One region of the Kitasatospora sp. NPDC096147 genome, then DNA from elsewhere that is predicted to be linked to it. Evidence: riboswitches for the same ligand, from Rfam matches in the RefSeq annotation. Region 1 holds a riboswitch; each other region holds the start of a gene.
The links. A riboswitch is a leader RNA that binds a small molecule or an ion and turns the genes downstream of it on or off. The one in region 1 is predicted to bind thiamine pyrophosphate.

Region 1 (3,264 bases):
GACGGAGAAGCCGTCACCGGCCCGAGGGGAGAGAAGGAACGGACATGGCTGAGCTCTGGAAGTCGCTGCCCTCGTGGGTGCGCAACATCGTCGTCCCGGTGATCGCGGTCATCCTGGCCTGGAACCTGATCTGGTTCGTCGTCGGCGCGGTGACCTCGCTGCTCGCCTTCCTGTTCAAGGCCCTGATCGTGGTCGGCGTCGCGGCCGGTGTGGTGATCCTGGTCAAGAAGGCCGCCAGGAGCTGACGGCACCCCGAACGCGAACGGCCCGGCCCCCTGCCACGGGGAGCCGGGCCGTTCGGCGTCCGCCTCTCGGCGGGCGGCGGGTGACGCGGGATCAGGCCCGCTTGCCCCGGCGGCGCAGCGCGACCAGCACGCCGGCGCCGAGCAGCACGGCGGCGCCGCCGCCGACCGCCAGCGGGAGGCTGGACGAGCCGCCGCCGGTCGCGGCCAGCTCGGGGCCGGCCGACTTGGTGGCGGTCGGGGTGCCGGCGGAGGCGCTCGGGGTGGCCTTCTTGGTCGGCTTGGCCGACGGCCGGGTGTTGACCACGGGCTTCTTGCTCGGGGCGGCGGTCGGGGTGGCGGCCTTGGGGTCCACCACCGTGAAGTAGAAGTCGCCGTAGCCCACGTACTGGGTGCAGGTGCCCTTGCCCCCCGGGACGGCGGGGGCCGGAGCGTCCTTCGGCAGGTACTTGCCGGTGTCGTCGTCGACCACGTCGGAGCCGCCGCTCTGCGAGCCGCCGTACTCGCCGAGCGGTGCCTTGTCGGTGGCGGCCAGCCGGAACTTGACCGTCAGGGTCTCGTCCTTGGCCAGCTGGTACCGGCCGGTGTCGATGATGTGGTCCAGGTCGCCGGCGCCGAACGAGCCGGCCTTCCAGTCCCCGCCCGGCAGCTTGACCTGGACGGTGAACGAGCCGGCCGGCCAGAGGCCGTCCGCGTAGCCGACGTAGAACGCGGTGTCGAAGCCCTGCACGTCCCGGCCGGTGGAGTTGCGGAAGGTCACGGTGGACTCCACCGGGGCGCCGCCCCGGGCGAGGGTGGCCGGGAAGCCCGTCACCTTGGTGTCCAGCTCGGTGTGGCTCTGGATCCCCTTGTAGCAGGCGTAGTCGATCGGCTGCTGGGGCGTCGCGGAGGTGGACGCGGAGGTGGACGCAGAGGGGCTCGCGGAGGCGGAGGCCGAAGGGGACGCCGACGGGGAGGGGCTGGTGGCCGCGGTCGCCGAGGCGGTGCCGGCGCCGAGGCCGAGGCTCAGCAGGGTGGCGGCGGCAGCCGCCGGTATGCGGTGGGAACGCATGGTGGAAGATCCCCCAAAGTCAGTACGGAGGCGGCAATTCGGGCACGCACGGGTGCCGCTGGCCTCGCAGGATGCGGATCGTAGCGTGCCCGGTCGGTCAACAGACCGTCAGGTCTGCTCTGGACCATCCGGAGTCGGACCGCTACGGTGATGGACGTCTTGTCGCAGGCAAACGGCCTGTGGACACGGGAGCTCGGAGCACCGGGCTGAGAGGGCGCTGAAAGGTACGTGCACACCGCGTACCGACCGCTGCGTCGACCGCAGGAACCTGACCGGGTAATGCCGGCGTAGGGAGATAGAGGTCTCATGACCACGTTCGACGCACAGGAGAAGTCTGCCCCGGCCGCGGTGGAGGGCGCCGTCACCAGCGCCACCACGGGCTACCCGACTCCGGCTTGGCGCAAGGCGTACCGCGACGGCTCCCGCCCCGATCTGCGGGTGCCGTTCAAGGAGGTCCACCTCACCAACGGCAAGTCCGTTCCGCTGTACGACACTTCGGGTCCGTACACCGACCCCTCCTACCAGCCCGACGTCCGCCGCGGGCTGCCGGCCCTGCGGGACGCGTGGATCCGCCAGCGCGGTGACGTCGAGGAGTACGAGGGCCGTGAGTCCCGTCCCGAGGACGACGGCATCAAGCACACGTCCCCGCGCGGCGGGAACCTGCGCAACCTGGACGCGGTCTTCCCCGGCCGCCCCCGCCGGCCGCTCCGTGGCCGCGACGGCGCGGTGACCCAACTCGCCTACGCGAAGCGGGGGATCGTCACGCCGGAGATGGAGTTCGTGGCCCTGCGGGAGGGCATGGACCCGGAGTACGTGCGCTCCGAGGTGGCCCGTGGCCGGGCGGTCATCCCGCTCAACGTGAACCACCCCGAGGTGGAGCCGTCGATCATCGGCACCAACTTCCTGGTGAAGATCAACGCCAACATCGGCAACTCGGCCGTCACCTCCTCGATCGAGGAGGAGGTGGAGAAGATGACCTGGGCCACCCGCTGGGGCGCGGACACCGTCATGGACCTCTCCACCGGGCGGAACATCCACACCACCCGGGAGTGGATCCTGCGCAACTCGCCGGTGCCGATCGGCACCGTGCCGCTGTACCAGGCGCTGGAGAAGGTGGACGGCAAGGCCGAGGAGCTGAGCTGGGAGGTCTACCGGGACACCATCATCGAGCAGTGCGAGCAGGGCGTGGACTACATGACGGTGCACGCCGGCGTGCTGCTCCGCTACGTCCCCCTGACGGCCCGTCGGAAGACCGGCATCGTCTCGCGCGGCGGTTCGATCATGGCGGCCTGGTGCCTGGCGCACCACCAGGAGAACTTCCTCTACACGAACTTCGAGGAGCTCTGCGACATCCTGGCCCGCTACGACGTCACCTTCTCGCTGGGTGACGGCCTGCGGCCGGGCTCCACCGCCGACGCCAACGACGAGGCGCAGTTCGCCGAGCTGCAGACCCTCGGCGAGCTGGGCCGGATCGCCCGCGAGCGGGACGTCCAGGTGATGATCGAGGGCCCCGGCCACGTCGCGATGAACAAGATCAAGGAGAACATGGATCTCCAGAAGGAGATCTGCGACGAGGCGCCGTTCTACACCCTCGGCCCGCTGACCACCGACGTGGCCCCGGGCTACGACCACATCACCTCCGGCATCGGCGCGGCGATGATCGCCTGGTGGGGCACCGCGATGCTCTGCTACGTCACGCCCAAGGAGCACCTGGGCCTGCCCAACCGGGACGACGTCAAGACCGGCGTGATCACCTACAAGATCGCCGCCCACGCCGCCGACCTGGCCAAGGGCCACCCCGGCGCCTCGGCCTGGGACGACGCGCTCTCCGACGCCCGCTTCGAGTTCCGCTGGGAGGACCAGTTCAACCTGGCCCTCGACCCGGAGACGGCCCGCGCCTTCCACGACGAGACGCTGCCCGCCGAGCCGGCCAAGACCGCGCACTTCTGCTCCATGTGCGGTCCGAAGTTC
Region 2 (3,264 bases), on a different contig from region 1:
GTCGTTGGTGTAGGGCAGCACGGTGAAGCCGTCGTCCACCAAGGTCTCGGCGGCGTCCAGGAGTTCGACCGGATCGGGCAGCAGGGTGCGCTCGTCGGCGATCACCTCCAGCTTCACCCAGTCGGTGCCGAGCGCCTCGCGGGCGAGGCGGGCGGTGAGCACGGCCTCCCCGGCCGTGTAGCAGCCGGCCGTGTTCGGCAGCACCCGGATGCCGTTGCGGGTCAGCACGTCGAGCACCGAGCCCTGGGTGCCCGGGTCCACCCGGCGCATCGCCACGGTGGTCAGCTGGGTGCCGGAGGCGAGCAGGGCCTGCTCCAGCACCTCCAGGCTGGGGGCGCCGCCGGTGCCCATGATCAGCCGGGAGTCGAAGACCGTCCCGGCGATGGTGAGTTGGTCGTCGGCCATGCTGCTCAGCCTCCCTGGACGGCGGTGAGGATCTCCACCCGGTCGCCCGGGTGGAGCACGGTCGCGGACCACGAACTGCGCGGCACCACGGCCTCGTTGACGGCGGCGGCGACCCCGCCGGGGGAGGCGCTGAGCTCGCTGACCACCAGGTCGAGGGTGGTGGCGGCGGGCACCTCGCGGGGCGTGCCGTTGACGGTGAGGGGGATTGGGCTCGGCTGGTTCATGCGGCGGCCTTCGGGGTGAAGCGGCTGGGGGAGAAGGGGGCGGCCAGCGCGGGCACCGCGCCGGTGGCCAGGTAGTCGGCGGTCAGGTCGGCGGTGACGGGGGTGAGCAGCACGCCGTTGCGGTAGTGCCCGGTGGCGGCGACCAGCCCGGGGAGCGCGGTCGGGCCGAGCAGCGGGGCGTTGTCCGGCGAGCCGGGGCGCAGCCCGGCACCGGTCTCCAGCAGTGGGAGCTCGGTCAGGCCGGGCACCAACTCGTGGGCGTCGCGCAGCAGTTCGTAGACCCCGCCGGCGGTGACGGTGGTGTCGTAGCCCTGCTCCTCGCTGGTCGCCCCGATCACCAGCTCGCCGTCCGCGCGGGGCACCAGGTAGATGTGCTGCCCGCGCACCACGGCCCGGACGTTGCGGGACAGGAACGGCGCGTAGGCGGACGGGATGCGCAGCCGCAGCACCTGCCCCTTGACCGGCCGCACCGGCGGCAGCACGCCGTCCGGCAGGCCGGGCAGCCGGTGGCTCTGCGGCCCGGCGGCCAGCACCACCTGAGCGGCCGTCAGCTGCTCGCCGGAGCCGAGCCGGGCGCCGGTGGCCCGGCCGTCGGTGACGGTGAGTTCGACGGCTGCGGAGCGGATCACGGTGACGTTCGACCGCTCGCAGGCCAGCACCAGCGCGGCGGCCAGCCGGCGGCCGTCCACCTGGTGGTCGCCGGTCACGTGCAGTCCGGCGCGCACCCCGGGGGCCAGCATCGGTTCGAGCCGGCGGGCCTCCCGGCCGGTCAGCCAGTGCGACTCCAGGCCGAGCCGCTGCTGGAAGGCGTGCAGCTCGCGCAGCTCCTCGCGGTCGTCGGAGTCCAGCGCCACCGCCAGGGTGCCGGTCCGGCGGTAGCCGGTCTCCAGGTCGGTGAGGTCGGTGAGCTCGGCGACGAAGTCGGCGTACCGGTCGTTGGAGGCCATGCCGAGGCGGAGCAGCGGCTCCTCGCCGTACTGCAGCTCGGTGACCGGGGCCAGCATGCCGGCCGCCACCTGGGCGGCGCCCCGGCCGGGCTCGGGGTCCACCAGGGTGACGGCGAGGCCGCGTTGGGCGGTGCGCCAGGCGACCGCCAGGCCGATGATGCCGCCGCCGATCACCAGCACGTCGCTCTCGGTGCGTGTCAAAGCCGTGCACTCCCTTCGCCGGAATGACCCGGATCAGGTTCGGACGGTCGCCGGCCGCGTCAGCCCGCCTCTCAGCCCGGTGCGCCGGGCTCCCGTGGATACCGCCCCACCATATCCCCGCCCGGGTCGTCGGCCGAAGGGCGAGTTCACGGAGTGGGCGCGGCCGTGGCGGGCCCCGCTGGTGCGAAGCTCCAAGGTCCGCCGCGGGGTCCGCCGCAGGCCCCGTCGTCAGGTCAGCCGGTGGCGTCGAGCAGGGCCCGGAGCAGGCCGGGGAAGCGGGCCTCCAGGTCCTCGGTGCGCAGGGTGTTGAGCTTGGTGGTGCCCGCGTAGGACTGGCGGATCAGGCCGGCCTCGCGCAGCACGTTGAAGTGGTGGGTGAGGGTGGAGCGGGAGACGGTGGCGTCGAAGGTGCCGCAGCTCATGCCGGCCCCGGACTCGGACAGCTGTGTGACGATCCGCCGCCTGACCGGGTCGACCAGCGCCTCCAGGACCTGCTGCAGGGTGACGTCGGCCAGTTCGGGGTGATCCAGGGTGCGGGTCACGGTGACTCCTCGGGAGGGCGGGTAGGTCCCATCGTACGGCCGGACCGGGCGATGTTCGACTGTCATCGAAGTTTGACGGTGGTCGAAATTCATGGTTCGGTCGTTCCGAGTGCGGATCCGGCAGAAGGAGAGACCGAACCATGGCGCGGCACGTCCAGTTCGACGAGATCGGCGGCCCCGAGGTCCTGACGGTGCGTGAGGTGGAGGTCCGGGCGCCCGGCCCCGGCGAGGTCCGGATCCGGGTGGACGCGATCGGCCTCAACCGGGCCGAGGTGATGTTCCGTTCGGGCGGGTACTTCCTCCGGCCGAGCTTCCCGTCGGGCCTCGGTGCGGAGGCGGCCGGCGTGGTCGAGGAGCTCGGCCCCGAGGTCACCGGCTTCGCCCCCGGCGATCCGGTCGGCGTGGTGCCGGCCTTCCCGCAGAACGTCTACGGCACCTACGGCGACCACGTGATCGTCCCGGCCCACGCCCTGGTGCCCGCCCCCGCCGGGCTGGACCCGGTGGCCGGGGCGGCGGTCTGGATGGCCTACCTGACCGCGTACGGGGCACTGGCCGAGGACTCCCCGGTCCGGCCGGGCGACCACGTCCTGGTCACCGCCGGCTCCAGCAGCGTCGGCCTGGCCGCGATCCAGACGGTCCGTCACCTCGGGGCGGTGCCGATCGCCACCACCCGGGGCGAGGCCAAGCGGAAGGCCCTGCTGGCGGCCGGGGCGGAGCACGTCATCGTCACCGACCGGGAGGACCTGCCCGCGAGGGTCGCGGAGATCACCGGCGGCCGGGGCGTCCGGCTGGCCTTCGACCCGGTCTCCGGCCCCGGGGTGAACACCCTGGCCCGGGCGATCGCCCCCGGCGGGCAGCTGGTGGTCTACGGGCGGCTGGACCCGCGCCCGACCCCGCTGCCGAACGCCGACGAGTACCCGGCGCTGAGCACCCGCACCTACACGC
Region 3 (3,264 bases), 170 kb from region 1:
CTCCAGGGTGAGCACCGGGCTGGGCTCGGGTGCCTCGGGGTGCTTCCAGGAGCCGAAGTCCATCGCCTCCAGCTGAGCCAGCGTCAGGGCGGAGACGGCGCCCCGGCCGTCGGAGGTGCGGTGCACAGTGCGGTCGTGGACGCAGACCAGCTTCCCGTCGGCGGTCAGCCGGACGTCGCACTCCAGCCCGTCCGCGCCCTCCTCGATCGCCAGCCGGTAGGCGGCCAGGGTGTGCTCGGCCTGAGCCGCCGAGGAGCCGCGGTGGGCGATCACCCGCACCGCGCTGCGGTCGGCGGCGTTCGTCGAGGTCGAGGGCTGGTCACGGGTGTCCACCCGGCCACCCTACGAGGCGCCCGGTGACGCCCGACCGCCGCCACGGGAAACTCCCGGTGAAGTCCCCGTGGCGGCGGTACCGGCCGGCTACCTGCGGGGCTGGACCGCCAGGGTGGCCAGCCCGGCCACCAGGAAGGAGATCAGCGAGGCCGAGGTCCACGGCTGGGCCGTGAAGCCGACCGAGGACTGCAGGTCCTGCCAGAACTCCTGCCAGCCGCCGACCGCGGTGGGAGCGATGAACTGGTAGGCGGCGAAGCCGAGCGCCCAGGCCACCAGCATCAGCGGCCGGGGCGGGGCGTCCTCGCCAAGGTTCCAGCCGCGGCGGCCCGAGCCGAGGAAGAAGTCGGCCGCCAGCACCGCGAACATCGGCACGAAGACCGCGCCGATCAGGCCGAGGAAGGCGTAGTAGGAGGCGGTGAACTCGTCGATGTTCAGCGCCAGCACCGTCACCAGCGCGCCGATCCCGCCGGTCAGCAGGCGGCGGTCCACCGTGGGCAGCAGGTTCTGCACCGACATCGCGGTGGAGTAGACGTTGGCGAAGGACTGGTCGGTCTCCCGGACCACCAGCACCAGCAGGAAGGCCCAGCCGGCCGCCACCCCGGTGAAGGAGGAGAAGATCCGGGTGGCGTCCCCGTCCGACTGCAGCAGTGCCACCACGCCGAGCAGGTAGCACCAGACCTGCGCCAGCGAGTAGCCGGAGAAGGTGGCCCAGTAGGCGGCCCCGGGCGTGCGGGCGTGCCGGGTGTAGTCGGCGGCCAGCGGGACGAAGGAGATCGAGACCGCGATGATCGCGTCGGTCGCGGTCAGGAAGCCGCTCCAGTTCCCGGCCCCCGGGTTCGGCACGCCCTGGCGCACCAGCTGGACGGTGAAGTAGACCATCGCGATGCCCACCGCGATCGTCACGTACTTGCGCAGCACCGCGATCGAGCCGAGCGGCCAGATGGTCAGCACGGTGGTGAGCACCCCGGCCAGCAGGACGAACAGCCAGTGCCAGCCCTGAGTGCCCGTCACCTCCTGCGCGCCCATCGCGATCACCAGCAGCTCGTACACGCCCCAGCCGATGCACTGCGCGATGTTCAGCACCGTCGGCAGGTACGACAGCTTGGTGCCGAACAGGCCGCGCAGCAGGGCCATCGCCGGGGCGCCGGTCCGGGCGCCGATCAGCGCGGCCACGCCCAGCATCGAGGTGCCGATCGCGGTGCCCGCCACCGTGGCGGTGATCGCGGCGGCCAGCGAGAGCTCGGCGCCCTTGACGCCGATCACGGTGACGGCGCTGGTGAAGCCGATCAGGCTGACGCCGAGGTTGGCCCAGAGCGAGAACAGCGCGCGGAAGTCCAGCGTGCGCGGCGGCGCCGTGTCGAGGACCAGCGGCGCCTCGGCTCTCGCGGGGACGTCGTGGACAGGGGAAGGCGAAGCAGCCGTCATGGCCGTAGCTCCCTACGCCGGCATTACCCGGACAGGTTCGAGCGGTCTGCGCTCCCTCGCCGCACGGCCAGCGTCTGCATGGCGTACGGTCGTTCCGCGCACTCTCAGCCTGGACGGTCCAAGCTCCCGCGTGTCAGTTTGGAGCGCCAGGCTAGCCGCCGGGCCGTCGAACACCAAGGCGGGGCCCGAGGAGTGGGATGTCGGGGACGGCTAAGGATTCTCACCAATCCTTCAGGACGCTCCTTACGACAACTGAATCGGACATGCGGAAAACTGTGGCCCAAGGTCCTGTCAGCTATGGAGGTCGTCCGTGAGCACCGAGCACGTGAGTGGGGCCACCGGTCCCGAGGAGGAGCGCACCTCCACGGGGCACGGTCCGGTGGAGCCGGCTGACGCCGGGTCAGCCGCCGCGCCCGCGCCCGCCGACACGGTGGTCTTCGGGAAGGTCGCGCCGCCGCCGGCCGCCCCCTCCTACCTGGATGCGCCGCCCCCGGTCCTGCCCCCGGCCCCGGCCGCGCCGCCCGCTCCGTCCTACCTGGACGCGCCGCCGCCGGCCGTCCCGGCTCCGGCTCCGGCGCCGGTCTCCGCTCCGGCCCCTGCGCCGGTCGCCGCCGAGAACCCGTACGCGACCCCGGCCGCCGCGCCGCCGGCCCCGGCCCCCGCGCCGCCGGCCGCCGTGTCGGCCGCCCCGCTCGGCGAGCCGCAGCCCCAGCCCCACCAGCCGCACCACCCCTTCGGTGCGGGCACCCCGCTCGGCGGCTGGGCCGCTCCGGCCGGCGGTGCGGGCGGGCCCGGTCTGCCCGGCTACCCGGAGTTCCCCGGCGCGCCCGCCCCGGTGCCCGGTCGCAAGCGCGGCGGTCTGATCGCCCTGGTCGCGGCCGTCGCCCTGCTGGCCGGCCTGGCCGGTGGCGCGATCGGCGTCTCGGTCGCCGACCGCGACGGCTCCGTCTCCTCCTCGGGCAGCCGCAACTCCAGCACCACCGTCCAGGCCAGCCAGAACCAGCAGGCGGTCAACCGGGCCCCGGAGTCGGTGGCCGGCATCGCCAGCAAGGCGCTGCCGAGCGTGGTCACCATCAAGGCCCAGGGCTCCGGCGAGTCCGGCACCGGCACCGGCTTCGTCTTCGACACCGAGGGCCACATCCTCACCAACAACCACGTGGTGGCCCCGGCCGCCAGCGGCGGCAAACTGACCGTCAGGTTCTCCGACGGCGCCTCCTACCCCGCCTCGGTGGTCGGTCGCGCCCAGGGCTACGACGTGGCCGTCATCAAGCTCGACAACCCGCCGAAGGACAAGCTCGTCCCGCTCGCCCTCGGCGACTCGGACAAGGTCGCGGTCGGCGACGCCACCATCGCGATCGGCGCCCCCTACGGCCTGGAGGGCACCGTCACCACCGGCATCGTCAGTGCCAAGGACCGCCCGGTGGCCTCCGGCGACGAGACCAGCGCCCAGGCGTCCTACATGAACGCCCTGCAGACCGACGCCTCGATCAACCCGGGCAACTCCGG

Region 2: it holds a riboswitch for thiamine pyrophosphate, as region 1 does, so the genes downstream of both, thiO (glycine oxidase ThiO) here and thiC (phosphomethylpyrimidine synthase ThiC) in region 1, are expected to answer to the same signal.
Region 3: it holds a riboswitch for thiamine pyrophosphate, as region 1 does, so the genes downstream of both, ACIRBX_RS07675 (purine-cytosine permease family protein) here and thiC (phosphomethylpyrimidine synthase ThiC) in region 1, are expected to answer to the same signal.

What each region holds. Positions count from the first base shown of each region.
Region 1 is NZ_JBIWFX010000002.1:305,060-308,323, forward strand. Features, by position in the region: gene ACIRBX_RS06885 (DUF5326 family protein) at 45-245, shown strand; gene ACIRBX_RS06890 (LPXTG cell wall anchor domain-containing protein) at 337-1,293, opposite strand; TPP riboswitch at 1,469-1,604, shown strand; gene thiC (phosphomethylpyrimidine synthase ThiC) at 1,600-3,264, shown strand, end outside.
Region 2 is NZ_JBIWFX010000003.1:54,181-57,444, reverse strand. Features, by position in the region: gene ACIRBX_RS10780 (thiazole synthase) at 1-405, opposite strand, end outside; gene thiS (sulfur carrier protein ThiS) at 411-629, opposite strand; gene thiO (glycine oxidase ThiO) at 626-1,777, opposite strand; TPP riboswitch at 1,771-1,883, opposite strand; gene ACIRBX_RS10765 (ArsR/SmtB family transcription factor) at 2,011-2,319, opposite strand; gene ACIRBX_RS10760 (zinc-dependent alcohol dehydrogenase family protein) at 2,460-3,264, shown strand, end outside.
Region 3 is NZ_JBIWFX010000002.1:475,977-479,240, forward strand. Features, by position in the region: gene ACIRBX_RS07670 (glycerophosphodiester phosphodiesterase family protein) at 1-333, opposite strand, end outside; gene ACIRBX_RS07675 (purine-cytosine permease family protein) at 421-1,758, opposite strand; TPP riboswitch at 1,751-1,898, opposite strand; gene ACIRBX_RS07680 (S1C family serine protease) at 2,069-3,264, shown strand, end outside.